Regions from separate parts of the Pseudomonas knackmussii B13 genome, predicted to be linked through region 2. Evidence: predicted binding sites of a transcription regulator. Region 2 holds the regulator's gene; each other region holds the start of a gene.

What was found. The regulator FliA, encoded in region 2, starts transcription of late flagellar genes. The targets are predictions, from matches to a motif close to CTAAAGTTTNNNNNNNNNNNGCCGNTAA.
Region 1: a site for FliA is predicted at 2,108-2,135, ahead of PKB_RS22060 (methyl-accepting chemotaxis protein). Genes of this name have one in related genera too.
Region 3: a site for FliA is predicted at 5,924-5,951, ahead of motA (flagellar motor stator protein MotA). Genes of this name have one in related genera too.

The regions. Positions count from the first base shown of each region.
Region 1 covers NZ_HG322950.1:4,712,842-4,722,622, reverse strand. The annotation lists gene PKB_RS22065 (helicase HerA-like domain-containing protein) at 1-81, shown strand, start outside; gene PKB_RS22060 (methyl-accepting chemotaxis protein) at 174-2,069, opposite strand; gene PKB_RS30385 (Flp family type IVb pilin) at 2,264-2,455, opposite strand; gene cpaB (Flp pilus assembly protein CpaB) at 2,812-3,738, shown strand; gene PKB_RS22045 (type II and III secretion system protein family protein) at 3,825-5,024, shown strand; gene tadZ (type 4b pilus Flp biogenesis protein TadZ) at 5,090-6,274, shown strand; gene tadA (type 4b pilus Flp biogenesis ATPase TadA) at 6,271-7,524, shown strand; gene PKB_RS22030 (type II secretion system F family protein) at 7,521-8,417, shown strand; gene PKB_RS22025 (type II secretion system F family protein) at 8,427-9,335, shown strand; gene PKB_RS22020 (tetratricopeptide repeat protein) at 9,332-9,781, shown strand, end outside.
Region 2 covers NZ_HG322950.1:1,724,815-1,734,595, forward strand. The annotation lists gene scpB (SMC-Scp complex subunit ScpB) at 1-691, shown strand, start outside; gene bglX (beta-glucosidase BglX) at 894-3,191, shown strand; gene PKB_RS08280 (DUF1289 domain-containing protein) at 3,336-3,518, shown strand; gene flhA (flagellar biosynthesis protein FlhA) at 3,638-5,761, shown strand; gene flhF (flagellar biosynthesis GTPase FlhF) at 5,773-7,083, shown strand; gene fleN (flagellar synthesis regulator FleN) at 7,242-8,072, shown strand; gene fliA (RNA polymerase sigma factor FliA) at 8,069-8,812, shown strand; gene PKB_RS08305 (chemotaxis response regulator CheY) at 9,038-9,409, shown strand; gene PKB_RS08310 (protein phosphatase CheZ) at 9,429-9,781, shown strand, end outside.
Region 3 covers NZ_HG322950.1:5,530,117-5,539,897, reverse strand. The annotation lists gene PKB_RS25970 (GGDEF/EAL domain-containing response regulator) at 1-507, opposite strand, end outside; gene PKB_RS25965 (hypothetical protein) at 569-2,377, opposite strand; gene asd (archaetidylserine decarboxylase) at 2,550-3,419, opposite strand; gene rhdA (thiosulfate sulfurtransferase) at 3,423-4,238, opposite strand; gene PKB_RS25950 (HDOD domain-containing protein) at 4,359-5,888, opposite strand; gene motA (flagellar motor stator protein MotA) at 6,009-6,860, shown strand; gene motB (flagellar motor protein MotB) at 6,864-7,919, shown strand; gene rsgA (small ribosomal subunit biogenesis GTPase RsgA) at 7,932-8,963, opposite strand; gene orn (oligoribonuclease) at 9,054-9,596, shown strand; gene queG (tRNA epoxyqueuosine(34) reductase QueG) at 9,671-9,781, opposite strand, start outside.

The DNA of each region.
Region 1 (9,781 bases), 3.0 Mb from region 2:
GTGCGGCAGGCGGCCAATCAGATCGGCCGCGAACTGGTGCGCGGCCTGATGGGGTCGTTGCTGGGCGGGAAGCGGCGGTAGACGGTGGTTCGCGAGCAAGCTCGCTCCTACGAGCGAGCTTGCTCGCGAACGAAAAAGGCGCCCTAGGGCGCCTTTTTCGTTTACGCGACGGATCAGATGCGGAAGCTGTCCACCAGATGGCGCAAGCGGCCGGCCTGGTTTTCCAGGTCGGCACAGGCGCGCAGGGTGGCCTGGAGGTTCTCCACGCCTTCCTGGTTGAGGGTGTTGATCTCGGTGATGTCCATGTTCAGCGAGTCGACCACGGCGGTCTGCTCTTCGGTGGCGGTGGCTACCGACTGGTTCATCGCATCGATCTCGCTGATCCGGCCGGTGACACTGGCCAGACGCTGGCCGGCGCGGTTGGCGATTTCCACGCTTTCCTGGCTGTAGCGCTGGCTCTCGGTCATGGTGGTCACCGCCTCGCTGGCGCCGACCTGCAGTTCCTCGATCATGCCCTGGATCTGCTGGGCCGATTCCTGAGCGCGGTGCGCCAGGTTGCGGACCTCGTCGGCCACCACGGCGAAGCCGCGGCCTGCTTCGCCGGCACGGGCGGCCTCGATGGCGGCGTTGAGGGCCAGCAGATTGGTCTGTTCGGAGATGCCTTTGATGACTTCGAGGATCTGCCCGATGTTCACCGTGCGGCTGTTCAGCGTTTCGATGTGGGCGCTGGCGTAGCTGATCTTCTCGGACAGCAGGTTCATCGCGCTGATGCTCTGCTCGACCACCTGGCGACCGTCGCCGGCCTGGTTGCTGGCGTCGCTGGCGTGGTGCGAGGCATCGGCGGCGTTGCGCGCGATCTCCTGGGCGGCGGCGCCCAGTTCGTTGATCGCGGCGGCGACGCTGTTGGTGCGGGTCGCCTGCTCGTCAGAGTTGGCCATGGAGGAGTTGGAGGCGTTGACCACCAACTGCGAGACGTCATGCAGCTGGCGGGCGGTGCTGGCCACTTCGCGGATGGATTCGTGGATGCGCTCGACAAAGCGGTTGAAGGCGTTGGCCAGGGTGCCGAACTCGTCATTGCTGGCGACGCTCAGGCGCTTTGTCAGGTCGCCTTCGCCCTGGGCGATGTCCTGCATGGCGCGGCCCATGGCGGTCAGCGGTTGCATCAGCACGCGGATCAGCATGCCGAGCAGGAAGATGATGGCGACGATGGCGATCACCGTGGCGATCATCGCCGAGGTGCGGAAGTCGCTGAGCATGGCGTAGGCGGCGTTCTTGTCGAGCACCAGGGCGACGTACCAGTTGACGCCCGGCAGGCCCTCGACGCGGGTCATGGAGACCAGCTGGGTCTTGCCGTTGAACTCGACTTCCTGCATGCCGGCGCGAACCTGGGGCGCTCCCTGCGGGTAGACCTCGGCGAGGTTCTTGAACACCTGGGCGCTGTCCGGGTGCAGGAGGATCTTGCCGGCGTCGCTGACCAGGAAGGCATAGCCATGACCCTCGAACTTCAGCGAGTTGATGATCGCGGTGATGGACCCCAGCTTCATGTCGCCGGCGGCCACGCCGAACAGTTGGCCATTGCGCATGATCGGCTTGGACATGGCGAGGATCGGCTGCTTGGTGCCGGCGTCGAGGAAGGGCTCGGTGACGATCAGCTGGCCGGCGGCCACGGCGTCCTTGTACCAGCCGCGCTGGCGCGGATCGTAGCCGGGCGGCATGGTCTCGTCGGGGATGGTCCGGAAGACGCCGGTGGCGGCCTCGCCGATGAACATGTCGTCGAAGTTCTTCTGGAACACGTCCTGCGCCAGCACGCGGTGGATCTGTTCGGCGCTGCCATCGCTTGCCGCGAGCAGCGCGGTTTCCATTTCCACCAGGTGGATGCGGCCTTCCAGCCAGCTCTGGATGTTGCTGGCGGTGAGGGCGCCGAGCTGGTTCAGGGTCGATTCGGTATCGGCGTGGATCGCCTCGCGCTGGCGGAAGTCGTTGAAGAGGATGAAGCAGGCGAAGGCGAAGATGACCACGAGGGAGGCCGCCAGAAGGATCTTCTTGGCGAAGGACAGCGAGCGAAGCATGGGCAAAGCATCCTGCAGATGGAACGAGTGGGCAGGATGTATCGGCCGCTCTGGCGCGGGCTTTAGCGCAGATGGCGATTTAATGGCGTGAAAAAGCTGGCGCGACAACGCAGGCCACCGCGCGGGTGGTCTGCGTTATCAGGAAAAAGCAGGGAAATACTTGGTGAAAGTTGCGCTGCTAATTTTTTCCGGACTTACGGAAGTGCAGCGGAGATCTGTTCGAATATTCCGTTAAGTTGCGGGCCGAGCACCTGAAGTGTGCCGACGATTGCAACGACAATTAGCCCGGCGATGACTGCGTATTCGATGGCGGTGGCGCCTTCTTTGTCTTTGGCGAGTGCTTTGACTTTGCAATAAACATTCAACGAGAAATCTTTAAAGTTCATGGCCGTAGCTCCTTGCCCGTCCCACACCCAGGGCGGATGCCCCGAATACGTGGTCAGGCTAGGCGCAGCGCGAACGAATGCAAGCGGTCAAATGTAATTAGCACGGACGGATTAATCCTTTGGATATAGTTCCAAATTCTCTAGGCAAATGGCCATCAAAGGGTTTGACGGTCATTGTCCACCAGCTAGATTCTGAGGCGTAACAAAGAATTTCCTGTTATCGGGAATAGTTATTAAACATGAGGCGGCAGCGGTCGATGAAAAGCTAAGTCGCCGATCGAAAGTTTGCTGACCGCGTACCGGTTGCTGCGTTTGTTCGAACTCCTGAATTCCCGACGCTGTGCAAGGAAGTAGCCATGAATAGCAAGGTGCTGATGGTTTTTGCCGGGTTGTTGTTGGTCGGGGCTGTCGTCGTCGGCTATGTCGGGGTTTCCCTGAGCAAGCCGGCCAAACCGGTCGCCAGCAGCGAAACGCCCGCCGCTGTGATTCCCGCCGAAGTCGACAAGCTGCAGCGCACCCCTGTGGTGATAGTGACCCACGACCTGCCGGCGCTCGCCGTGCTTACCGCGAAAGACCTGCGCCTGGAGTACCTGCAGACCGCGCCCGCCGGCAGTTTCGCCAAGATCGACGCGGTGGTCGGCCAGCGCGTCTGGGTAGCGGTGCCGGCCGGCAGCATCCTTTCCGCCGCAGTCACCGAGCCCGGCGGGCCGCTGGCGCGGACCATCCGCCCGGACGAGCGGGCCATGGCCATCGCGGTCGATGAGGTCATCGGCGGCGGCGGCTTCGTGCTGCCGGGCGACTACGTCGACGTGATGCTCTTCGTCGCCGACCAGAGCAACGGCACGCGCGACCTCAGCGCCCAGGTCGTGCTGCCTGGCGTGCGCGTGCTGACCTATGGCGAGCAGATCGCGGTGGCCAATGACGGCCAGGCGCACCAGACCGCCGACGGCAAGGACGACAAGCAGAAAGAACACAAGGTGCCGCGTACCGCCGTGCTGGCGGTGCCGGCCGAGTCGGTCGCGCGGCTGATGCTGGCCAGCCAGGCCGGCTCGCTGCGCCTGGCCGTGCGCAGCAAGGACGAGCAGCTCTACGAGAAGGATCAGGAAGGTCGCTATCTACACGCCTCGCTGAACCCGGCGGGCAGCGAGCCGATCAGCCTCGATCAATTGCTCGGCCGGCGCGCGCCGGCGAAACCGCAGGCCACTCGACGTGAGATCGCGCCGTCGGCGGTGAGCGGCGTGGTGGTGTATCGCGGCAGCAAAGTGACGCATGAAGCGCCTTGAGAAGTCTCTCTGCAGGGAGTAGTGCCATGGTTCGGGGAGTGCAGGCCAAGCGGCGTATCGACCGGCTTGGCGTGTGTCTGGGGGGAATGCTGGCGCTGTCCACGCTGGTCTCGGCGCAAGCCGCGCCCAGTGCCTGCGCCGGTCTGATGTTGCAGAAGCTGGTTCTGGACGTGGAGCAGGGCGGCCAGCGCGACCAGCAGCTGCCGCTGCCGATCAAGCGCCTGGCCATCGGCGATCCGCAGGTCGCCGACGTGCAACTGCTCGACAAACGCAGTTTCCTGCTCACCGGCAAGGCGCAAGGTGATACCAGCCTGCTGGTATGGAGCGGTTGCCCTGGCGACCCATTGCGCGCCCAGGTGCGTGTCGCGCCGCGCGCCTTGGCCGATGTCGCCGCGGCGGCGGACACGGCCGGCGCACCCCTGGCCAACCAGGTGCAGACCGACATCCGCTTCGTCGAGGTCAGCCGGACCAAGCTCAAGCAGGCCAGCACCTCGCTGGTGCGGCGCGGCTCCAACCTCTTCGTGTTCGGCTCGCCGGGCAGCCTCGATGGCATCGGCGTCGGCCAAGACGGCAGCGTGAGCGGCAACTTCGGTGGTAGCGGCAGCGGCTTCAACATCATCTGGGGCGGCGGCAGCAGCAAGGTGCTGGGCTTTCTCAATATGCTCGAAGGCAGCGGCTTCGCCTACACCCTGGCGCGCCCGAGCCTGGTCGCCACCAGCGGGCAGAGCGCGTCCTTCCTGGCCGGCGGCGAATACCCGATTCCGGTGCCCAACGGCGATAACAACAACATCACCATCGAATACAAGGAATACGGCGTGCGCCTGACCCTGACGCCGACGGTGATGGGCAGCGGGCGCATCGCTTTGAAGGTGGCGCCGGAAGTCAGCGAGCTGGACTTCACCGCCGGCATCAAGACCGCCGGCATCTCGGTTCCGGCGCTGAACGTGCGGCGCACCGACACCAACGTGATCCTCGGCGACGGCGAGAGCTTCGTGATCAGCGGCCTGGTCAGCAGCAACACGCTCAGCAACGTCGACAAGTTCCCCGGCCTGGGCAACCTGCCGGTGATCGGCGCGTTCTTCCGCTCCTCGCAGCTGAGCAAGGACGACCGCGAACTGCTGATGGTGGTCACCCCGCACCTGGTACAGCCGCTGGCCGCCAATGCCAGCCTGCCGAAGCTGCCGGGCGAGGGCCTGCGCAAATACGATCCCGGTTTCGGCGAGTTCTACTTCCTCGAGAACGGCAAGTTCGACGGTCGCGGCAGCAGCAGCGGGATGTCCGAGTGATGGCCGGGGATCCGGTAAGTCGTCCCGCCGCCGGCTCGGCGTCGGGGCAGAGCAGGAGCACCAGCATGAGCCAGACCTTTGTCGCCCTGACCGAACACGCCGGAGAGCTGGAGTGGCTGCAGAGCAGCCTGGCCAGCAGCGGCCAGGTGATCGCCGCCGGCAGCGGTACCCTGGAGGAGCTGCTCGCGCTGCTCGATGTGACCGCTTCCAGCGTGCTCTTCATCAGCCTGAGCAAAGCCAACCTGGTGGTGCATAGCGCCCTGGTCGAGGGGCTGGTGTCGGCGCGCCCGATGCTCTCGGTGGTGGCCGTCGGCGACGGCCTGGACAACCAATTGGTACTGGCGGCGATGCGCGCCGGCGCCCGCGACTTCGTCACCTACGGCGCCCGCGCCAGCGAGCTGAGCGGGCTGATTCGCCGTCTCGGCGGGCGCATGCCGAGCGTGCCGGTCAGTGCCGCACGCCAGGGCGAGCTGTACAGCCTGGTGAGCGCCCGGCCCGATGCCGATGGCGCCTTCGTCGCCTTGCACCTGGCGCTGGCCCTGCAATCGCAGCCGGAAAACCAGGTGCTGCTGGTGGATATCGGCCAGCCCGCCGGCGAGGCCCTGGCAATCCTCGGCATGGAGTCGGCCTTCAACTTCTCCGATGCGATGCGCAATTTGCGTCGCCTCGACCAGACCCTGATCGACAGCGCCTTCACCCGCCACGAGTCCGGCCTGCGCGTGCTCAGCCTTTCCGACGAACCCGGTGTGCTGGAGCGGGTCAGCACCGCCGAGCTGTATCTGCTGCTGGGCAGCCTGCGAAGCGCGTTCAGCCACGTGCTGATCAACCTCACCGGCGCTGCCGAAGGGGAGCTCAGCAGCCAATTGCTGCAGCAGGCCAGCCGGGTGCTCTGGCTGGTCGACCAGAGCGTGCCGTCGTGCAAGAAAGGCATGGAACGCCTGCGCCGTTTGCGTGAGCGCAACCAGGTGCTGCCGCGCATCGAGCTGCTGATAGAGCGTTACCTGCCGGCCGTACCGCCGGACCAGCAGGCGCTGTGCCGGATGTTCGGCCTGGAGCCCTTTGGCGTGCTGCCGGCCTCGGCCGAGGCGCGCCTGCGGGCGAAGAACCTCGGCCGCAGCCTGTTCGAGATCGCTCCGCGCGATCCGCTGGCGGTGAAGCTGCGCGACATGGCCGATGCGCTCGGCGTGGCCAACGGCGAGCGGCGCAAGCGCTTCGCCTGGCTCGGCTGGCCGCGGGCGGTGCGCTCATGAGCTACGCGACCGGCGCCGGCGGCTTCGCCAGCAAGCACGACCAGGAGATGCAGGCGCTGAAGATGCGCCTGCACCGCTACATCATCGACGAGATCGACGAAGACGGCATGAACCTGCTGGAGGGCGCGCGCCCGGCAGTGGCCCAGTACGTCTCCGAGAAGGTCTGCGAATACGCCGCGCGGCGCCAGTTGGCGATCTCCCGCTACGAGCTGGACCGCCTCGCCGAGGAGGTGGTCGACGAGCTCACCGGCTTCGGCCCGCTGGAGATCCTCCTGCGCGACCCGGGCATCAGCGAGATCCTGGTCAACGGCCCGGACCGGGTGTTCGTCGAGCACCAGGGCCGGCTGTACCAGAGCGACCTGCGCTTCATCGACGACCACCATGTGCAGCGCGTCATCCAGCGCATCCTCGCGCCGCTGGGCCGGCGCCTGGACGAGTCCAGCCCGATGGTCGACGCACGCCTGCCCGACGGCAGCCGGGTGAACGCGATCATTCCACCGGTGGCGCTGGACGGCCCGTGCATCTCCATCCGCAAGTTCAGCAAGGAGCTGCTGCAGAGCGCCGACCTGCTGGCCTACCAGAGCGTCGACGAGGCGCTGCTGGGCTTCCTCCGCCAGGCCGTGGAGAACCGCTGCAACATCCTCATCAGCGGCGGCACCGGCACCGGCAAGACCACGCTGCTGAACGTGCTGAGCAGTTTCATCGACGAGCGCGAGCGCATCGTCACCATCGAGGACACCGCCGAGCTGCAGCTGGGCCACGACCACGTGGTGCGCCTGGAGACCCGGCCGCCGAATGCGGAGGGCTATGGCGAGGTGACTGCCCGCGACCTGATCCGCAACGCCCTGCGTATGCGCCCGGACCGCATCATTCTCGGCGAGATCCGCGGCGTCGAAGTGCTCGACGTACTGCAGGCGATGAACACCGGCCACGACGGTTCGATGAGCACGGTGCACGCCAACTCGGCGATGGACTCGCTGCTGCGCATGGAAATGCTGGTTGGCCTGACCGGGCACAAGGTGCCGGAAAGCACTCTGCGGCAGATGATCTGCGCGGCGCTGGACATAGTCGTGCAGATCACCCGCCAGGCCAACGGCCGGCGCTGCATCAGCGAAGTGCTGGAAGTGCTGGAAGTGCGCGACGGCATCTATGTCACCAACTCGCTGTTCAGCCTGGATCGCCGCGGCACCGGCCAGTTCGTCCGCACCGGCGGGCCGTCCGGGTTGAAGTTCCGCCAGGTGTCGGCATGAGCGCCGGCGCTGCGGTGCTGCTGACGGCCAGCCTGGCGCTGGTAGGCCTTGCCTTCCTGCTCGCGGGCCTGGGCATGCGCGCGCGGCACAACGAACAGGTGGTCATGCGCCTGCAGTCGGGGCCGGCGACAGCCGAAAGCACCGCCGTCCGGCAACGCAGCCAGCACTGGTTGGCCAAGCGCATGCGTCGCGCTGGCATCGTCGATATGCGCAAGTGGCTGCTGGGTGTCGGAGTGGTCGCGGTATTGCTGGCTGCCGTGGCCTTTCGCCTGGGCAATGTGATTGGCGCGCTGCTGGCGCTGTTGCTGGTACTGACGCTGTTCAGCGGCCTGCTCAACCTGCTCTACCGCCGGCGCCTGCAGCGCATGATCCGGCAGATGCCGAGGTTTCTCGATCAGGTGGTGCGCAGCCTGCACGCCGGCCGCACCCTGGGCGACGCGCTGGAGCAGGCAGTGGCCGGCGCCGAGGTGCCGCTGCGGGAAATCTTTGCGCGGGTCAACAACCACGTGCAGCTGGGCATCAGCCTGCCCGAGGCGCTGCAGGAGATCGCCGACCTCTATGCGGTCGACGAACTGCACATCCTCGCCCTAGGCGTTTCGGTGAACTACCGCTACGGCGGCAACACCACCGAGCTGCTGGACAACATCATCAAGGTCATCCACGAGCGCGAGAAGATTTCCCGCCAGCTGCATGCCATGACCGGCGAAACGCGGCTGAGCGCTGTGGTCCTGGCGGTGCTGCCGGTGGGCCTGGGCGGCTACATCCTGGCGGCGAATCCGGGCTACCTGATGACCATGTGGACCGACCCTGTCGGCCGCTGGATGCTGCTGACCTCGCTGGGGCTGCAGCTGCTCGGCTGTTTCCTGCTGTGGCGCATGTTGAAGAGCGTATAGGAGAGGGACATGGACGCATCCTGGTACGTGGCGCTGGCCGTGCTTCTGCTCCTCGCCGCGCTGACCCTGGCGGTGTCGCAGAGCCGCGCGGCCAACCGCGAGCAGCGCCTGATCGAGCAGCGCCTGGGCGGCGCTATGCAGCCGGGGGCCGGTCGCTGGGGCAGCGAATTGCTCGAGCGCGTCAGCGGCAGCGGCCTGGGCCGCCGCCTGCGCCTGCGCGACCAGGAAGTGCGCGAACTGCTGGCGCGCGCCGGCTGGAACGGCACCCTGCCGCGCAGCCTCTACCAGACCCTGCAAGTGAGCCTGCCGCTGTTGTTCTGCGCGCTGGTGGCGCTGTTCGGGATCATCCAGGCACGGCCGCCGCAGTCGCTGCTGCTGCCGCTCGCCTTCGCCTCCGGCATCGGCTTCCTGCTGCCCAAGCGGGTCCTCGCGCACCTGGCGGCCAAGCGCTGCCAGAAGCTGTCGGAGGAAGTGATCCTGTTCATCCAGCTGATCCGCATCCTGTTCGACGCCGGCCTCACCGTGGAGCAGACCTTGCGCGTGGTGCAGCTGGAGGGCCGAAGCATCGTCCCGGTGCTGACCGAGGAGCTGGCGACGGTGCTGCAGCATGCCGACAGCGGCCTGGACCTGGCCGAAGAGCTCGACCAGCTCGCCCGGCGCCTGCAGGTGGCCGAACTGTCCGATTGCTGCACCGTGCTGCGCCAGATGCTGCGCCAGGGCGGCAGCGCGCGGGCGTCGCTGCAGACGCTCAAGGAACTGTTCGAAGACCGGCGCCTGACCTCGCTGCAGGAAAAGATCAGCAAGCTCTCGGCGAAGATGAGCATGGTGATGATGGCGCTGCTGTTCCCGGCGCTGCTGATCATCCTCGCCGGGCCGGGGTTCATGGCGATCACCAAGGCACTGGGGGGAATCAAATGAAGAGGCTGAGTGTGCTGGGACTGTCCGTCCTGTTCCTGGGGGGCTGCGCCAACCTGCCGGGCGCGGGGCCGACGGTGGGGCAGAGTTGCGACGAACACTTGAGCCAGGCGCAACAGCTGCAGCTGGACATGGCCCGCGACATGCTCAAGGACGGCCGCCTGCATGCCGCATTGGCCAACCTGGAAACCATGCCGCCGCAGCTGCTCGATGTGCGCGAGAGCAAGGCTGTCGCCCTGCGCCGCATCGGCAGTCCCAAGGCCAAGGCGCTGTACCAGGGGCTGCTCGACAGCTGCAAGGCCGGCGAGGCGCACCACGGCCTGGGGCAGATCGCCCTGCGCGATGGCCACCTGGCCGAGGCCGAACGCGAGATGCGTGAAGCCGCGCGGCTGCAGCCGACCGATGGCCTGATCCGCAACGACCTTGGCGTGGTCTTGCTGCGCAAGGGC
Region 2 (9,781 bases):
GCTGCTGGAAACCCTGGCGCTGATCGCCTACCGCCAGCCCATCACCCGTGGCGAGATCGAGGACATCCGCGGTGTGGCGGTGAACACACAGATCATCAAGACGCTGATGGAGCGCGAGTGGATCCGCATCGTCGGCTACCGCGAGGTCCCGGGGCGCCCGGCGATGCTCGCCACCACCCGCACCTTCCTCGACTATTTCAACCTCAAGAGCCTGGAAGAGCTGCCGCCGCTGGCGGAGCTGCGCGAAATGGAGGCCGAGCCCGAAGACGTGCAGCTGGTGCCGATCAACCTGCCCAGCCCGGTTCTCGACGAGGACTACGTGCCGGCGTCGATCCAGGCGCTGGCCGACCAGGCCCTGCGCGAAGCCGGCGAAGAGCCGGAGCCCGCACCGCCGGAAGAAAAGCCCGAGGAAACCAGCTTCCGCAGCCTGCTCGCCGAGCTGGACGAGATGGAACAAGGGCTGAAGACCGACTTCGACGACCTATTGGTGCTGCCACCGGAGGCACCCGACGAAGAGGCTCCGCCGGAATCGGCTGCCATCTTGCCGGAGCCGCCGGCCGCCGAGCCTGAGCCTGGGCCTGCCGCCGCCGAACCGGCGCAGCCGGTGGAGGAGGAGTACGACGAGGAGCGCGCCCTGGCCGAGGCCATGCGCGAGGAGCTCGAGGCCCTGGCGCGCGATCGCGACCACTGATCTTCGTCGGTCTGGCGCCGCCGCAAAACGTTCAACCGTTGACTTCCGCCGCGCGCGCGACGACCTTATGTGCCGCGCCGGAACGGGCGGCGACGGTGGCACCTGGGGGAACCGTCGGATTCCCGCCGTTCGTGGCAGATACCAACACATTCATCTTTCAACAGTCGGCTGCCGTCATCGTGCAGACCACTGAGTGCGCTCAATGAAAAGAACTCGAATCAGCCGCATCGGGCTCGGCCTGCTGCTCGGGCTGAACAGCGCTTGTCTGCTGGCTGCCGAAGGGCCGGCCGTACCGCAGCCGGGGCAGTCCAAGGACGACTTCATCAATCAGCTGATGGGGCAGATGACCCAGCAGGAAAAGATCGGCCAGCTGCGCCTGGTCAGTGTCGGCCCGGATCATCCGAAGCCGGTCCTGCTCGACGAGATCGCCGCCGGCACCACCGGCGCGATCTTCAACACCGTGGTGCGTCCGGGCATTCGCGACCTGCAGGACGCGGCCATGAAGAGCCGCCTGAAGATCCCGCTGTTCTTCGCCTACGACGTGGTCCACGGCCACCGCACCGTATTCCCCATCGGCCTGGGCCTGGCCGCCAGCTGGGACATGGGCGCGGTCGCCACCAGCGCGCGCATCGCCGCTGAAGAGGCCAGCGCCGACGGCCTCAACCTGACCTACTCGCCGACCGTCGACATCGCCCGCGATCCGCGCTGGGGCCGTGTTTCCGAAGGCTTCGGCGAAGACACCTACCTGGTCAGCCGTATCGCCGAGACCGTGGTCAAGAGCTACCAGGGCAAGGGCCTGGACCAGCCCGGCACCATCATGGCCGGGGTCAAGCACTTCGCCTTGTACGGCGCCGGTGAGGGCGGCCGCGACTACAACACCGTCGACATGAGCCTGCCGCGCATGTTCCAGGACTCCCTGCCGCCGTACCGCGCGGCGATCGACGCCGGCGCCGGCGCGGTGATGGTGTCGCTGAACAGCGTCAACGGCGTTCCCTCCACCGCCAACAAATGGCTGCTGCAGGATGTGCTGCGCCAGCAGTGGGGCTACAAGGGCGTGCTGCTCAGCGACCACGGCGCGGTCATGGAGCTGATCAAGCACGGCGTCGCCGGTGAACCGCGTGAAGCGGCGCGCCTGGCAATCGCCGCGGGCGTCGAGATGAACATGAACGACGACCTCTATGGCAAGGAGCTGCCCGAGCTGCTCAAGGCCGGCGCCATCCAGCAGAGCGATATCGACCGCGCCTGCCGCGACGTGCTCGCGGCCAAGTGGGACATGGGCCTGTTCAAGGACCCGTACCGCTACCTGCAGGGCGCCGACCCGGTGGACACCGACGCCGAAAGCCGCCTGCACCGCGCCGAAGCCCGCGACGTGGCGCGCAAGGGCATGGTCCTGCTGAAGAACCAGGGCGACGTGCTGCCGCTCAAGCGCAACAGCACCATCGCGCTGATCGGCCCGCTGGCCGACAGCAAGCGCGACGTCATGGGCAGCTGGTCCGCCGCCGGCAAGGCCTTCCAGGCCGTGACCGTGCTAGAGGGCATGGGCCATGCCACCCGCGGCAAGGGTGCGCTGCTCTACGCCAAGGGCGCCAACGTCACTAATGACGAAGAGATCATCAAGTACCTCAACGAGTACAACCAGGACGTGGTGATCGATAAGCGCAGCCCGCAGGCGATGATCGACGAGGCAGTGGCCAAGGCGAAGATGGCCGACGTGGTCGTGGCCGTGGTCGGCGAAGCCCAGGGCATGGCCCACGAGGCATCGAGCAAGGCCAACCTGCGCATCTCCGCGAGCCAGCTCGACCTGCTCAAGGCGCTCAAGGCCACCGGCAAGCCGCTGGTGCTGGTGCTGATGAACGGCCGTCCGCTGGACCTGCGCTGGGAAAGCGAGAACGCCGACGCCATGCTGGAAACCTGGTTCAGCGGCACCGAGGGCGGCAACGCCATCGCCGACGTGCTGTTCGGCGACTACAACCCGGCAGGCAAGCTGGCCATGACCTTCCCGCGTTCGGTGGGGCAGATCCCGATCTACTACAACCACCTGAACACCGGCCGTCCGTTCGACCACGAGCACCCGAACAAGTACACCTCGCGCTACTTCGACTCGCAGAACGGCCCGCTGTACCCCTTCGGCTACGGCCTGAGCTACACCAGCTTCAGCGTCTCCGACGTGAAGCTGTCGAGCGCGAAGATGCACAAGGGCGACACCCTGACCGCACGCGTGACCGTGAAGAACACCGGCAAGCGCGCCGGCGAGACCGTGGTGCAGCTGTACCTGCGCGACCTGGTGGCGTCCATCAGCCGGCCGGTCAAGGAGCTCAAGGGCTTCCGCAAGGTCATGCTGCAGCCGGGCGAGTCGAAGGTGGTGGAGTTCCCGATCCGCGAACAGGACCTGCGCTTCTACGACGGCAGCCTGCGCTACGCCTCGGAGCCGGGTGACTTCAAGGTGATGATCGGCCTGGACTCGGACGACGTGAAGGAAGGGCAGTTCACCCTGCTCTGATCGCGTCTCGGCGTTCTACTTGTCGCCCCGACCGGCCTCGCCGCTCGGGGCGATGTCTTTCTGGCGGCGGACCGCCCGTCGCACACGCCGGCAACCTATCACCGGCGCCCCCATGTTCAATGCGGGAACCGAGGAGAAGCGCGCATGAAAGACCCCTGCATCAGTGTCTGCGAGTTCGACGATGGCATCTGTCGTGGCTGTGGGCGCAGCCGCGCCGAGATCAGGGCCTGGAAGAAGCTGGATCGGCCGCAGCGCCAGGCCGTACTGGCGGAAGCCGACATGCGCCTGCTGGTGCTGCAGGCGCGCGGGAGGCGCAAGTTCCGCTGAAATTCGCCCTTTCGGAAAAGTTGGAACGCTTCCTGCTATTACCCCTGTGACGCCCATGCCGGCGTCAAAACTTTGATGTTCGCGGGCGACAGACCCGCGCCAGGGCAGGGGAGTTCGGGGTGGATCGTACGCAATTGATCGGAACAGTGCGCAGCAACCTGGCCGGGATGGGCCGTGGCAGCCTCGGCGTGCCGCTGCTGCTGCTGGCGATGCTGGCGATGATGACGCTGCCGATCCCGCCGTTCCTGCTGGACGTGCTCTTCACCTTCAACATCGCGCTTTCCATCGTCGTCCTGCTGGTCTGCGTGTACGCCCTGCGCCCGCTCGACTTCGCCGTTTTCCCGACCATCCTGCTGGTCGCCACCCTGCTGCGCCTGGCACTGAACGTCGCCTCCACCCGCGTGGTGCTGCTGCACGGCCACGACGGCCACGCTGCCGCCGGCAAGGTGATCCAGGCCTTCGGCGAGGTGGTGATCGGCGGCAACTACGTGGTCGGCATCGTGGTCTTCGCGATCTTGATGATCATCAACTTCGTGGTGGTCACCAAGGGTGCCGGGCGTATCTCCGAAGTGAGCGCCCGCTTCACCCTCGACGCCATGCCCGGCAAGCAGATGGCCATCGACGCCGACCTCAACGCCGGCCTCATCGAGCAGGCCGAGGCGAAGAAGCGCCGCGCCGAAGTGGCCCAGGAAGCCGATTTCTACGGCTCCATGGACGGTGCCTCGAAATTCGTCCGCGGCGACGCCGTCGCCGGCCTGCTGATCCTCTTCATCAACCTGATCGGCGGCGTGGCCATCGGCGTGATCCAGCACGCCATGTCCTTCGGCGACGCCGGCAAGGTCTACGCCCTGCTGACCATCGGTGACGGCCTGGTGGCGCAGTTGCCTTCGCTGCTGTTGTCGACCTCCGCCGCGATCATGGTGACCCGCGTGTCCAGCGCCGAAGACATGGGCGCCCAGGTCAACCGGCAGATGTTCTCCTCGCCCAAGGCGCTGGCCATCTCTGCCGCCATCCTCATCGCCATGGGCCTGGTCCCGGGCATGCCGCACATTTCCTTCATCGGCCTCGGTGCGCTGGCCGGTGCTGGCGCCTGGATGATCGTGCAGCGCCAGCGCAAGACGGCCCAGGCCGAGGCCCAGGAAGTGCAGCGTCAGCAGGAACTGCTGCCGGCGCAGCGCGCCCAGGAGACCAAGGAGCTGGGCTGGGACGACGTGACCCCGGTGGACATGGTCGGCCTGGAAGTGGGCTACCGGTTGATCCCGCTGGTCGATCGCAACCAGGGCGGCCAGTTGCTGGCGCGGATCAAGGGCGTCCGCAAGAAGCTGTCGCAGGACATGGGCTTCCTCATGCCCTCGGTACACATCCGTGACAACCTCGACCTGCTGCCCAACGCCTATCGTTTGACGCTCATGGGCGTCAGCGTGGCGGAAGCGGAGATCTATCCGGACCGCGAACTGGCGATTAACCCCGGTCAAGTGTTTGGCAGCCTCAACGGCATCGCCGGCAAGGACCCTGCGTTCGGCCTGGAAGCGGTGTGGATCGAGGCCGGCCAGCGCGACCAGGCGCAGTCCCTCGGCTACACGGTGGTGGACGCCAGCACCGTGGTCGCCACGCACCTCAACCAGGTGCTGCACAAACATGCCCACGAGCTGCTCGGCCACGAAGAGGTCCAGCAACTGATGCAGCTGCTGGCCAAATCCTCGCCGAAGCTGGCGGAAGAGCTGGTTCCGGGGCTGATTTCCCTGTCGACCCTGCTCAAGGTCCTGCAGGCGCTGCTGCAGGAACAGGTGCCGGTACGCGACATCCGCACCATTGCCGAGTCCATCGCCAACGTTGCCGCCAAGAGTCAAGATCCCGCCGCGATGGTCGCCGCGGTTCGCGTCGCGCTGAGCCGCGCAATCGTGCAAAGCATTGTGGGGCTTGAGCCGGAGCTGCCTGTGATCACTCTGGAACCCAGGTTGGAACAGATCTTGCTCAATAGCTTGCAGAAGGCCGGACAAGGCTCGGAAGAAGGCATTCTTCTGGAGCCGGGGATGGCCGAGAAGCTGCAACGCTCGTTGGTCGAGGCGGGGCAGCGTCAGGAGATGCTCGGGAAACCGGCGATCCTCCTGGTAGCCGGCCCCATCCGCGCGATGATGTCGCGATTCGCTCGGATGGCGGTGCCCAGCATGAGCGTGCTGGCCTACCAGGAAATCCCGGATAACAAGCAAGTGACCATCGTCGCCACCGTTGGACAGAATTGAAGGACAGCGCCATGCAGGTTAAACGCTTCTTCGCCGCCGATATGCGTCAGGCCATGAAACTGGTCCGCGATGAGCTGGGCGCGGATGCCGCCATCATCGGCAACCGCCGGGTTGCCGGCGGTGTCGAGCTGACCGCGGCGCTGGACTACCAACCGCCGGCCGCGGCCAGCAAGCCGAACCCGGCGCTGGAAGCCGAGCTGCGCAAGACCCAGGCGCGCATCGCCCAGGCCCGTGCTGAACTGGACACGCCGGCCCGCGCCGCCGCCAGCCCGCGCAAGGATCGTCAATTGTACGGCGCCGAGCCGGCCAAGCGCCCGACCCTGGCCGAAGCCATGGCGGCCCCGGACGCTCCGGCAACCCCGGCGCCGGCTGCGGTCAGCCAGCAGTCGCTGGACGCGATGCGTTTCGAACTCAACGGCCTGCGCGAACTGCTCGAAGTGCAACTGGGCTCCATCGCCTGGAACCAGATGCAGAGCCAGCGGCCGAAACAGGCTGGCCTGTGGCGCCGCCTGCAACGCATGGGCGTGCCGGCCGACCTGGGTCGCCAGCTGCTCGAACGCGTCGCCTCCATCGCCGATCCCAAGCAGGCCTGGCGCATGCTGCTGGCGCACCTGGCACGCGCCATCCGCACACCCGACGAAGACCTGCTGGAACAGGGCGGGGTGATCGCCCTGGTCGGTCCGGCCGGCATGGGCAAGACCACCACCCTGGCGAAGCTTGCGGCCCGCTATGTGCTGAAGTACGGCGCACACAACCTGGCGCTGGTCAGCATGGACAGTTTCCGCCTGGGCGCGCAGGAGCAGATCAAGACGCTGGGGCGCATCCTCAATGTCCCTGTGATCCTGGTCGATCCCGGCCAGTCTCTGCTCCAGGCCATGGCTCCGCTGGCGCGCAAGCGCCTGGTGCTGATCGACACCGCCGGTCTGCCCGCCAGCGATCCGGCGCTGCGCATGCAGCTCGAAGCGCTGGCCGCGCAGAGCCTGAACGTGAAGAATTACCTGGTGCTGGCGGCAACCAGCCAGAGCCAGGTGCTCAAGGCCGCCTGGCACGCCTACCGCAGCTGCGGACTGGCCGGCTGCGTGCTGACCAAGCTTGACGAGGCCGGTAGCCTGGGCGAGGCGATGTCGCTCGTGATAGCACAACGCCTGCCTGTTGCCTATCTGGCGGACGGGCCGCGAATTCCGGATGATCTGCAGGTGGCGCGCGCGCACCAGCTGGTCAGCCGTGCGGTGAGCCTGCAGGTGCCCGAAGAGCCCTGCGAGGACACCATGGCCGGCATGTTCGCCGGCCTGTATCAGCAACCGGCAAGACACGCCGGCTAAAGGATTCCAGACGGGCACCGGAGACGGGGCCCACGGTGGCCGGATGGCCGCCAAGCGGATACGGATGCTCAAGGTAGATCCGTCACGCCAACTGCGGCCGAGCACCGCAGCTGGCAGGGTCCCGGTGGCGGGATCGTTGAAGAGACAAGGTAATTTTTATGGGTATGCATCCCGTTCAGGTAATCGCGGTCACCGGTGGCAAAGGCGGCGTAGGCAAGACCAACGTCTCGGTGAATCTGTCCATGGCGCTGGCCGACCTCGGCCGTCGCGTCATGCTGCTCGACGCCGACCTCGGCCTGGCCAACGTCGACGTCTTGCTGGGCCTGCAGCCCAAGCGCACGCTGGCTGACGTCATCGAGGGCGAATGCGACCTGCGCGACGTCATCCTCCAGGGACCGGGCGGCATCCGCATCGTCCCGGCGGCGTCCGGCACGCAGAGCATGGTGCAGTTGTCGCCGATGCAGCACGCCGGCCTGATCCAGGCGTTCAGCGATATCAGCGAAAACATCGACGTGCTGGTGGTGGATACCGCCGCCGGCATCGGCGATTCGGTGGTGAGCTTCGTCCGCGCCGCGCAGGAAGTCCTGCTGGTGGTGTGCGACGAGCCGACCTCGATCACCGACGCCTACGCCCTGATCAAGCTGCTCAACCGCGACCACGGCATGACCCGCTTCCGCGTGCTGGCCAACATGGCGCACAGCCCGCAGGAAGGGCGCAACCTGTTCGCCAAGCTGACCAAGGTCACCGACCGCTTCCTCGACGTGGCGCTGCAGTACGTCGGCGCGATTCCGTACGACGAATCGGTGCGCAAGGCGGTGCAGAAGCAGCGCTCGGTCTACGAGGCCTTCCCGCGCAGCAAGGCGGCGCTGGCCTTCCGCGCGATTGCACAGAAGGTCGACAGCTGGCCGCTGCCGGCCAACCCCCGTGGCCACCTGGAGTTCTTCGTGGAGCGCCTGGTGCAGAATCCCACCGCGGGTTCGACCGTATGATGAGCGGCTCCGGAGCGCGTATGTACACGAAAGCACAGGCGCAGAACTCCCAGGAACAGCTGATCCAGCGTTACGCACCGCTGGTGAAGCGGATCGCCTACCACCTGCTGGGCCGCCTGCCGGCCAGCGTGCAGGTCGAGGACCTGATGCAGGCCGGCATGATCGGCCTGCTCGAGGCGGCGAAGAAATACGACTCCGGCAAGGGCGCGAGCTTCGAGACGTACGCGGGCATCCGCATCCGCGGCGCCATGCTCGACGAAGTGCGCAAGGGCGATTGGGCACCGCGTTCGGTGCATCGCAACACGCGGATGGTCAGCGACGCGATCCGTGCCATCGAAGCGCGCACCGGACGCGACGCTAAAGATCAGGAAGTTGCTGCCGAACTCAATATGAGTCTCGACGATTACTACGCGATCTTGAGCGACACCCAGGGCAGTCGCCTGTACAGCTTCGACGACCTGTTGCAGGAAGGGGCCCAGGGGCCGGCGGAAGACACCTCGCACCTGGACAACGAACCCTCCCACGGTCTGGAGGACGAGCGTTTCCAGGCGGCGCTGGCCGATGCCATCACCAAGCTTCCCGAGCGCGAGCGCCTGGTGCTGGCGCTGTACTACGACGAAGAGCTCAACCTCAAGGAGATCGGCGAGGTGCTCGGGGTCAGCGAGTCGCGGGTCAGCCAGTTGCATAGCCAGTGCGCAGCGCGCCTGCGGGCAAGGTTGTCGGAGTGGCGCGCGCACTAAGTGCACGGAAGTAACGGAATTTTCCGACGGGACGTATAGAATCCCGCCGGTCCGACGATCACTGGCGAATGGCCAGGCGATTCGTCGAAAGGGCAGAGCGGCGAACAGCGGCTCGGCGCCAGACAAGCAACAAGGCAGGTGCCGCCTCGGCACTCGCCAAAGGGTATTCAAGGTGCGCCTGCAGCGGCGCACCGGGACTGGACGGAGGCAGGCTTGGACAAGAACATGAAAATTCTCATCGTGGACGACTTCTCCACGATGAGGCGCATCATCAAGAACCTCCTGCGCGACCTGGGGTTCACCAACACCGCGGAAGCCGACGACGGCACCACCGCGCTGCCGATGCTGCACAGCGGCAATTTCGACTTCCTCGTCACCGACTGGAACATGCCCGGCATGACCGGCATCGACCTGTTGCGTGCAGTGCGCGCCGACGACCGCCTGAAGCACCTGCCGGTGCTGATGGTGACCGCCGAAGCCAAGCGCGACCAGATCATCGAAGCGGCCCAGGCCGGGGTCAATGGCTACGTGGTCAAGCCTTTCACCGCTCAAGTGCTGAAAGAAAAGATCGAGAAGATTTTCGAGCGGGTCGGCTGATTCCGACCAAGAGGGCGTCATGGAGCTCGTCAACGATTCCACGGGTGACTTCGAGTCGACCCTGAAAAAACACGCGCGCGATTTGGTCGAGAGCCTGGAGCGCGGCGAGGTGCAGCAGGCCGTGCAGCTCATCCAGGAGCTCAACCAGACCCGCGATCGCGGCCTCTACCAGGAGGTCGGCAAGCTCACCCGCGAACTGCACAACGCGATCGTCAATTTCCAGATCGATCCGAATTCCCGGCACGCCGCGGAAATGTCGCAGATCGCCGATGCCACCGATCGTCTGTCCTACGTGGTGACGATGACCGAGAAGGCCGCCAACCGCACGATGGACCTGGTCGAGGAGTGCTCGCCGCTGCTCACGCACATCGA
Region 3 (9,781 bases), 2.4 Mb from region 2:
GTTGGCATAGATGTGCATGCCATCGTGCACGTAGGTGATGGCGTCGACCGAGCTGTCGAGCAGCAGCTGGCAGCGCTTCTCCGCTTCGCGCAGCGCGACCTCGGCGGCACGGCGGGCGCGACGTTCCTCGAGGTTGCTCAGCTCGCGATTGGCCACCAGCACCAGGCGTTCGTCTTCGCCGTGCGGCACGGCGTCCTGGGCGCCCAGGGCGAGGGCTTCGGTGATGTCGTCGGTGTCGTTGCCGGCGATCAGCTGCAGGAAGGGGATGTCCTTGGCCTGCCGACGGATGCTCGCCAACGCCTCGCCCGGTGCCATCGCGCTGCTTTCCGCAGCGGCAATCAGCAGGTCCCAGCTTTGCTGGAGGGCTTCGTTGAGGTCGTCACTGGAAGTGATGCGGTGGACGCGGGTGGCGCGTCCGGCATTGCGAAAGAGGCTGACCAGCCGCTCGGCTTCGTTCTGGGAGTCTTCGAGAATCAGCAGGCGGATGGTTTTCTTTTCATTGGCCATGGGGGCTGCTTATACCGCGCCGGACGGCAGCAAAGTGGCGACGAATGGAGTCCGGGCGAATCTACAGAGACTTCCAGAGCGAGTCAAAGTCTTCCTCCCCCGGCGCCACCTTGCTGCTCGAGGCTGTGACAGGCTTATCGCCAGCATCCTTGGCAAGCTCCTGGATGCGGTACTCGAACTGGCTGAAACTGGCGGTCGCGGTGAGCTTGCGGACCAGGGTCGCGCGACGCTCGTCGCCATGCTGGTTGATCTGCACGCGGCTGCCTTCCTGGAAGGGCAGGCGCGGCGTGATCACGGTGGCCGGCCGCGAGATCGCGGCGATTTCCGGCAACAGCAGGGCGCGCAGGTATTGGCTACCTTGCTCGGTCTTGCGCAGCAGTTGCAGGCCGCAGGGCTGTGCGAGCGGGGCGATCAGCTCGATGCCCATCTGCGTGCCGCCGCCACGGACTTGGCGAATCCAGCGCACGACAGCGATGCTCCAGCCTTGCTCGGGAGCGTCCTGGATGCCGAGGAGCTCGCCGGCTTGCAGCTGGCTGGGGATTTCCTTCGGCCAGGTCAGGCAGTAGCCGCCGGGGCTGTGGTTGACGATGGGCAAGGTGAATACCGGGTACTCGTCGCACAGCGTTTCGTCGGGCGTAACCGTGCGGTCGCCCTCGCCTGGCTTGAGCGGCTTGTATTCGATTTCCTCGAGCGGTGCGCCGGGCTCCCAGTCCTTGATCTTCTGCGCGTCGAAGGCGCTGGCCCAGGCGTCCTTGATCTCGCGCTTGAAGGTCGGCGCTTCCTGTGCCGGCAGCTTGAGCAGCTCGGCGAAGGATTGGCGCCCGGCGAGGAAGTAGTGCAGCGCGCTCATGCCGATGCACAGGGTCAGCTGGCCCTGGCCCAGGGTGCGTTGGAAGGTGCGCTCGGCGATGTCGCCCCAGGCGCTCGCCAGGTGCTGGAGCATGTCGATGCTGACGCCGTCGATGACTTTTAGCGGCAGTTGAGGGCGTTGTTCGGGCGTGGCCTGCAGGTATTCCTTGAGCGATGCGACCAGCTGCTGTGGGTCCATGCCCAACGCGCCGGCCAGGTCGCTTTCCTTGAACAGCGAGCGGTAGCGCGGCGGGCCGTCTACCTGCGGGGCAATCACGAACAGGCTGGCCGGCGTGCTGGCTGGCTGCAGCTTGACCTGTTCGCTCCAGGATTCGAGGGCTTCGGCCAGGCGCGCGATGCTGTTCTGGCGCATCTGGTTGCAGCGCGCGCAGCCCAGCAGCAGGGCGACCAGGTAGGCGCGCTCGATGCTCATGGACTTGCCGTTGCGGACCAGGTCGTCGCGTACCGCGAGGCCCTGGACGCTGTGTTGGCGGGCCAGCTGGTAAAGCTGGTGGAGTTCCAGCCAGAGGCTTTCCGGAACCGGGCAGTAGAGTTGCGAGGCACGCACCAGCGGGCCGCACAGGCTGCGGATCGCGCGTTGCAGGGCCAGCACCAGGATCTGTGCGCGCTCGCGGCTGAAGCGCGGGGCTTCCCGGACGACCGCCAGCTTGTAGCCGATCGCCAGGTGGTTCTGCAGGGCCTGGCAGAGGTTGGCGACCTTGCGCGGGCGCTCGTCGAGGACGATGGACTGATTGAGGAAGTGGCGCTCCAGGTGCTGACAGACCGAGTGCACTTCCGGGCGGAACAGCTCCAGCAGCTGCAGGCGCGCCTCCACCGGGAGCTTGAGCTGGTTCAGCTCGATCAGCCCCTGGTAGAGCTGGCGCGCGGTCTCCCCGAGGTTGGCCTTGGGCAGGTGGTCGAGCCAGTCCTTCAAGTCACGCGGATTGGCGTTGCAGAAACTCAGGCTCTCGTGCGTCGGGGTAGGGACGCGCAGCAATTGATAAGGACTCGGATTGTCCATGGTCAGATGAGTTGCTCCACGATCTGTGCCTTGTGGCTGACCGGTCGGCTGGGTTCGGTGCCGGGTTTTTCCGAAACTCTAGCAGTATCCATCTTTCGTGACAGCCCACCCAGGGAATGGTGCCGCGCGGTCCTCGGGGCGCCGGCAATTCGCCATGCGCCCCGCACTGCAATCAGACCTGGCGGGCCTTGCCCAGCAGTTGGCCCATGCGCACCGGGCTGCCGGCGGCCAGTTGTTCAGCCCAGCCTACCTGCTCCGGTCCGAACAGGACGATGGCGGTGGAGCCGAGCTTGAAGCGGCCCAGCTCGGCGCCTTTCTCCAGGTGGATGGGCGCGCGTGCCGCTTCGTCGTAGGCGAAGGCCTTCAGCTCGCGCTTCGGCGGCGTGACCAGGCCGGCCCAGACGGTTTCGATCGAGGCGACGATCATGGCACCGACCAGCACCACGGCCATTGGACCACGTTCGGTATCGAACAGGCAGACGACGCGCTCGTTTCGAGCAAAAAGCTCGGGTACCTGCTCGGCGGTCAGCTGGTTCACCGAGAACAGCCGGCCGGGCACGTAGACCATCTCGCGCAGGGTGCCGGCCAGCGGCATGTGCACGCGGTGGTAGTCCTTCGGCGACAGGTAGACGGTGGCGAACTCGCCGCCCATGAAGGGCGCGGCGCGCTCGGCGTCGCCGCCCAGCAGTTCGGTCAGGCTGAAGCTGTGGCCCTTGGCCTGGAAGACGCGGCCGTGTTCGATCGGGCCGAGCTGGCTGATCGCGCCGTCGGCCGGGCAGAGCACGCCGGCCGGGGTTTCATCCAGCGGCCGCGCGCCGTCTTTCAGGGCGCGGGTGAAGAACGCATTGAAGTGCTCGTAGGCACGCAGGTCTTCGACTTGCGCTTCGCGCATGTCGACCTGGTAACGGCGAGCGAACCAGGGAATCAGGCGGTCCTTGAACCAGGCCGCGCGGCACTCGGCGGCGCAGCCGATCAGGCGCGACAGCAGGTGATGCGGCAGCAGGTACTGGGCCAGGATGAACAAACGGTCTTTGAACGACATTCCTCAAACCTCTACAGGGGTGTCGGGGTGGTTGCCCCATTCCGACCAGGACCCGGCATAGCCCTTGACCCGCGGATAGCCGAGGGCCTTGGCCACCAGGTAGGTGAAGCCGGAACGGTGGTGGGTCTGGCAGTGAGTGATCACTTCCTTGTCCGGGGTGATGCCCAGGCTCGTCAGGATCTCTTGCATGTCAGTGCGGATGCGCAGGGCGCGGGCCGGGTCCATGCCGGCGGTCCACTCGAAGTTGACCGCGCCGGGGATGTGCCCGCCCTTGGCCGCCAGGACTTTCTGGCCGCTGTATTCACTGGGGTTGCGCGCGTCCCAGATGGCCAGGTCGGCGGCGCCGATGCGGCTCTGGATGTATTCGCGGGTGGCGGTGGGTTCGTCGTGCAGGGTCAGCGGCAGCGGGCCGCCGACGGGCGCGGGGATGTCCCGGCTCAGTTCGCGGCCATCGGCCAGCCAGGCGTGCAGGCCGCCGTCGAGGTAGTGGTAGGCCGAGTGGCCGATGACGTCGAGCAGCCAGATGAAGCGGCCGGCCCAGCCGCCGCCTTCGTCGTCGTAGACCACGTAGACGGCATCGGGGTTGTGCCCCAGTTCGCCGAACAGTGCCTCGAGATCGGTTTTCGCCGGCAGCAGGCCGGGCGCCGGCGGCTGGCCCCACTGGGTGCGCTTGGGATCGACGAAGCGCGCGCCGGGCAGGTGGCCTTCGGCATAGCGTGCCGGGCTGGTCAGGTCGACCAGGATGAGCTCGGGGGCGTTCAGGCGGGCAGCCAGTTCGGCCGGCTCGATCACCAGGGGCAGGGCGGAAAAGGCGGACATCTCGGCGTCTCCGTAATGGGCTGGCCGGTCGCGGCGGGGCAGGGGCCCGCTGCGGCCGGCGGAACGCCGCAGTTTAACGGAAAGCGCGTGGCGCGGGCGGTTTTCCCGTGCTTGGGCGCATCAGCCGCGATTGCCTATGAACTGCTGGAGGCTGCGCTCGATGCACTGGCAGGTCTTGTCGAAGGCCTGGGCCTGGGTGTCGCCGATGGGCTGGCCCTGGCGATCGGCAATCACCAGCATCAGCACGCGCTGAGGGCTGCCGAGCGAGCGCAGCAGCAGGTGTTCGCTGGGCAGCGCTTCCTTCAGTTTGCCGGGCAGCACGGCCGAGTAGTCGGCCATGTTGGTCGGCGTCAATTGCAGGCGCGCTGGGCGCTCCAGCAGCTTGCGCAGCAGCTGGCTGCTGGTTGTCTGCAGTTGCAGGTTCTCGACCGCTGGGGCTAGGCCGAAACTGCGCCGTGCCTGCAGGACGGATTGCTGGCGATCGGCGAGCAGCAGGGCACCGCGGTCGAAGCCGCATAGGCTGATGGCCTCGGCGGCGGTGTCGAGCAGTTGCAGCAGGTTGCCGAAGGGCGATGGCGCGCGCAGCAGTTCGGCGCACAGGCGTTTCCACTGCTCGGCATTGCCAGGGCGCGCCGCGATCTGCGCAGGTGCTGGTTTGTGGACCCGCCAGCGCTGGCTGTCCCAGGGCCATAGCAGGGCCTGGGCCGGATGCCAGAAGCGTGGGTCGGCGTCGCGTCGGGCGCTTTGGGCGGCGAGTGCGTGGACCTGCTGCTGCAGGTCTTCCAGGGGGATCTGCAGGTAGAGGGCGGTCAGGCGCTCCCAGCGTTGCATGTGCGCATCGCCCCAGGACTGGTGGGCGGCCATGGCCAGGCTGTTGGCGAGGAGAATGGTATTGGCTGGGCGGGTCAGCCAGCGCGACAGTTCCGGGTCGGCATCCAGGCGCTGTTGCTGGGCCAGCGGCGTGCTTTCGGCATGCGCCAGGTGCAGGGCGCGGGCCAGCAGCTCATGGTCCTCGCCGAGCAGGCGCAGGCCCTGGACGATCCAGTCCGGCAGGCGCCAGCGTTCGGCCAGTGCGCGGCACAGCGGCAGCAGGCGCATGCCCAGCAGCTCCTGCTCCACTTCGGCGGTCGGCCGCCCTTCGACGAGCACCTGTTGCTGCCACTGCTCGACCAGGTCCGGGCGCGCGACGCCCAGTGCCCACAGCGGAGAGAGGATGAACAGGCTGCCCCAGTGGATTTCCTGCCAGAGCCGAGCCAGGCGCACGGCGAACAGGCCGGCAGCCTGCTGCATGGCGTGGCGGCTGATCACCAGCAATTGCCCGAGAACCGGCGGCATCTGCGCCCGAGGCACCTGCGGTAGGCGCTCCAGCAGTCCCAGGGCGCGGGTCAGGCCGAGGCGGCTGAGGGCGACTTCCAGGCTTTCGGCCGGATTGTCCTGGGCCATGCGGGCGCGGTTGGCCTCGCGCAGGATGGCCAGCGCGAGGGTCGGACAGTCCTGCAGCAGATCGGCGATATCGCGCAGCGAGCGGCGGTTGTCGCCCAGCGCCCGGCGAATGCGTTCGTGCTGCTCGGCGGGAACCGGGAGCGGCAACTCTTCCAGTTGCTTGAGCCAGGTATCGAGGACGGCTGGATCGGGAGTCTGCAAGGACATGCGGAGGCGCCAAACTGGTTTTTAGTGTTGTCAGCCTATAGTCTTGCGCGGATTTTCCGATAACAACAGCGAGGCGTGCGAGAGCGCCTTCGTCCCGTTCACTGTTCCAGTCGGTCACCCATGGCAAAAATCATCGGCATCTTCGTTCTTCTGGGCAGCGTCCTCGGCGGGTACCTGCTTTCCGGCGGCAAGATCATGGCCATCGTGCAGCCCTTCGAGTTGCTGATCATCGGGGGCGCGGCGCTGGGTGCATTCCTGCAGGCGAACCCGGGCAGCACCTTCATGACGGTGCTGAAGAAGGCGCCGAAGATGTTCAGCAACCGCTTCACCCACACCTTCTACCTGGAGGTGCTGGGGATGCTCTACGAGATCCTCAACAAGAGCCGCCGCGAGGGCATGATGGCCATCGAGGCCGACCTCGAAGAGCCCGCCGCCAGCCCGATCTTCAGCAAGTACCCGGCCGTCCTGAAGGACGACCGCATGACGGCCTACGTCTGCGACTACCTGCGCATCATGTCCTCCGGCAACATGGCGCCGCACGAGCTGGAAGGCCTGTTCGACATGGAACTGGGCAGCCTGAAGGAAGAACTCGAGCACCCCTCCCATGCGGTGACCCGCGTTGCCGACGGCCTGCCGGGCTTCGGTATCGTCGCCGCGGTACTCGGCATCGTGATCACCATGGCCCTGCTCGGTCAGGGCAGCCAGGCGGAGATCGGCCACCACGTCGCCGCCGCGCTGGTGGGGACCTTCCTCGGTATTCTCGCCGCCTACGGCTTCGTCGGCCCGCTGGCCAATGCCCTCGAGCACGACGCCAAGGAAGAACTGAACCTCTACGAATCGATCAAGGCCTGCCTGGTGGCTTCGGCTTCCGGCATGCCGCCGTCGCTGGCCGTGGAATTCGGCCGCAAGGTGCTGCTGCCGGCGCACCGTCCGAGCTTCTCTGAACTGGAACAGGCCGTGCGCGGGCGCTAAGGAATGGATAACAACCAGCCGATCATCGTCAAGCGCATCAAGCGCTACGCCGCCGGCCACCACGGCGGCGGCTGGAAGATCGCCTTCGCCGACTTCGCCACGGCGATGATGGCGTTCTTCCTGGTGCTTTGGCTGCTGTCCTCGGCGACCCCCGAGCAGAAGAAGGCGATTTCTGGCTACTTCCAGGACCCGATCGGCTTCACCGAGAGCGCCAGCCCATACGTGATCGACCTGGGCGGTACGCCGACACCAGCGCCGGACAAGACCCTCAATCCGCAGATCCAGGCGCAGCCGGAAGCGGACGAGACGCGCATCAGCCCGCAGGCGGAAAAGGAGATCAACCCTGCCGACGCCGAGCGCCAGGCCGAGCAGATCGAGCAGGAGCGCCTGGAACTGTTGCTCAAGGAGTTGCAGGACAAGGTCGATGCGAATCCTGAGCTGAAGCCGTTCAAGGACCAGATCCTGTTCCAGATCACCCGCGACGGCCTGCGCATCCAGATCGTCGACGCCGCCAACCGGCCGATGTTCGATCTCGGCAGCGCGCGTCTGCAGCCGTATTTCGAAGACATCCTGCTGGCCATGGCCGAGACCATCAAGCAGGTGCCGAACAAGATCAGCGTCAGCGGCCACACCGACGCCAAGCCCTACGCCGGCGACGAGTTCGGCAACTGGGAGCTGTCGGCCAACCGCGCCAACGCGGCGCGTCGCGCGCTGGTTGCCGGCGGTTATCCGGATGGACAGATCGCCCGGGTGGTCGGCTACGCGTCTTCGCAGCTGTACGATCGCAAGGACCCGCTCAACCCGGTCAACCGGCGCATCGACATCATCGTCCTGACCAAGCGGGCGCAACGCGCCATCGAAGGCCAGGGCGGCGGCGATCAGCAGGCGCCGGAAGGTTCGGCGCCGAATGCCGCGCCCTCAGCAACGCCAACAACGCCAGCGGCGCCGGCTCAGCCCGGGGCTGCAGCGGAACCGCTGCCGGATCAGCAGCTGCAGGAAAAGCTCAACCTGTTCGACGGCGGCGGCAAGCTCAAGCTCGAAGAGCTGAAGAAGCAGTAAGCCGGGCCGACCTCAGTATTCCTCGGTCGGCAGGCTGGCCAGGATGTGCCGGTAGCTGGCCATGCGCTGTTCGCTGATCCGACCTTCCTCCAGCGCCTTGAGCAGCGCACAACCCGGCTCGCGATCATGCTTGCAGTCGCGGAAGCGGCAATGCCCGAGCAGGTCGTGGAACTCGATGAAGCCCGCCTCGACGTCGTCCCGGCTCACGTGAACCAGGCCGAATTCGCGGATACCGGGCGAGTCGATCAGGTCGCCACCCGCGGGGAAGTGGAACAGCCGCGCCGTGGTGGTGGTGTGGGTCCCCTTGCCGGTGACCTCCGAAAGGTCGCCGACCCGCGTGTCGACGCCCGGCAGCAGCGCGTTGACCAGCGACGACTTGCCCACCCCGGATTGCCCGACGAACACGCTGACGTGCTCATTCAGCGCGGCGCGCAGGGCGTCCATCGCCAAGCCGTTGAATGCCGATACTTCCAGCAGCGGATAGCCCAGGTCGCGATAGATGCTAAGCAGCGAGTCGATCTGTTCGGCGTTCTGCTCGTCGATCAGGTCGGCCTTGTTCAGCAGCAGCAGCGGCTTGATGCCGGCATGCTCGGCCGCCACCAGGTAGCGGTCGATCAGGTTGGCGTGGGGCTCGGGGCGCGGGGCGAAGACAATGACGATGCGATCGACATTGGAAGCCACCGGCTTGAGCACGCCGCGCATGTCCGGGCGGCACAGCTCGGAAGTACGCGGCAGCTGCGCAACGATCACGCCGATGCCCTGGTTGCCCGGGCGCCAGACCACGCGGTCGCCGGTCACCAGTGTCGGCAGGTTGGCGCGCAGGTGGCAGCGCAGCACTTCGCCGGCATGCTCGCCTTCCAGTGCCTCGACTTCCACCTGGACACCGAAGTGGGCGATCACCAGACCGTTCTGCTCCGGGCCGAGGTCGCCACCTTCGAGCTCCTCGATGGCGCGCGACTCGCGCTTGGCGGCACGTGCGGCGCGCTCTTCCTGGATCTTTTCGATGCGCCAGCTCTGCCGGCGGGTGAGATGACGCTTGGCCATATTGAGTCCACGGGAAAAATCGCCGGCGAGTTTAGCATGCGTCCGAGCGCTTCCCGCTAAACTAGGGGGCTTGAGCCAAGGAGCCGCACCATGCAGAACGCACAGAACCTGATCTGGATCGACCTGGAGATGACCGGCCTTGACCCGGACCGGGACGTGATCATCGAAATGGCCACCATCGTCACCGACAGCGACCTCAACATCCTCGAGGAAGGTCCGGTGATCGCCGTCCACCAGAGCGAGGAAGTCCTCGCCGGCATGGACGAGTGGAACACTCGCCAGCATGGCCAGTCGGGCCTGACCCAGCGCGTGCGCGAAAGCACCATCAGCGCCGCCGAAGCCGAAGCGCAGACCCTGGCGTTCCTGGAGAAGTGGGTGCCCAAGCGCTCCTCGCCGATCTGCGGCAACAGCATCTGCCAGGATCGCCGCTTCCTCTACCGCCACATGCCGAAGCTGGAAGCCTACTTCCACTACCGCAACCTCGACGTCTCCACGCTCAAGGAACTGGCCGCGCGCTGGGCACCGCAGCTGCGTGACGGCTTCAAGAAGGGCAACACCCACCTGGCGCTGGACGACATTCGCGAGTCCATCGCCGAGCTGCGCTACTACCGCGAGACCTTCATCAAGGTCTGAACCGCTGTCATTCGTAGGAGCGAGCTTGCTCGCGAACTGCCACATCGCGGTGCCGTTCGTGAGCAAGGTCGCATCTACAGATCCACTCCATGTCGGCGAAGCGCCCACTCGACATGCTCGCGCACCAGTTCGGACGGGTATTCGCGGCGCGCTTTCAATGCCTCGATCACCGGAATGCTCGACGG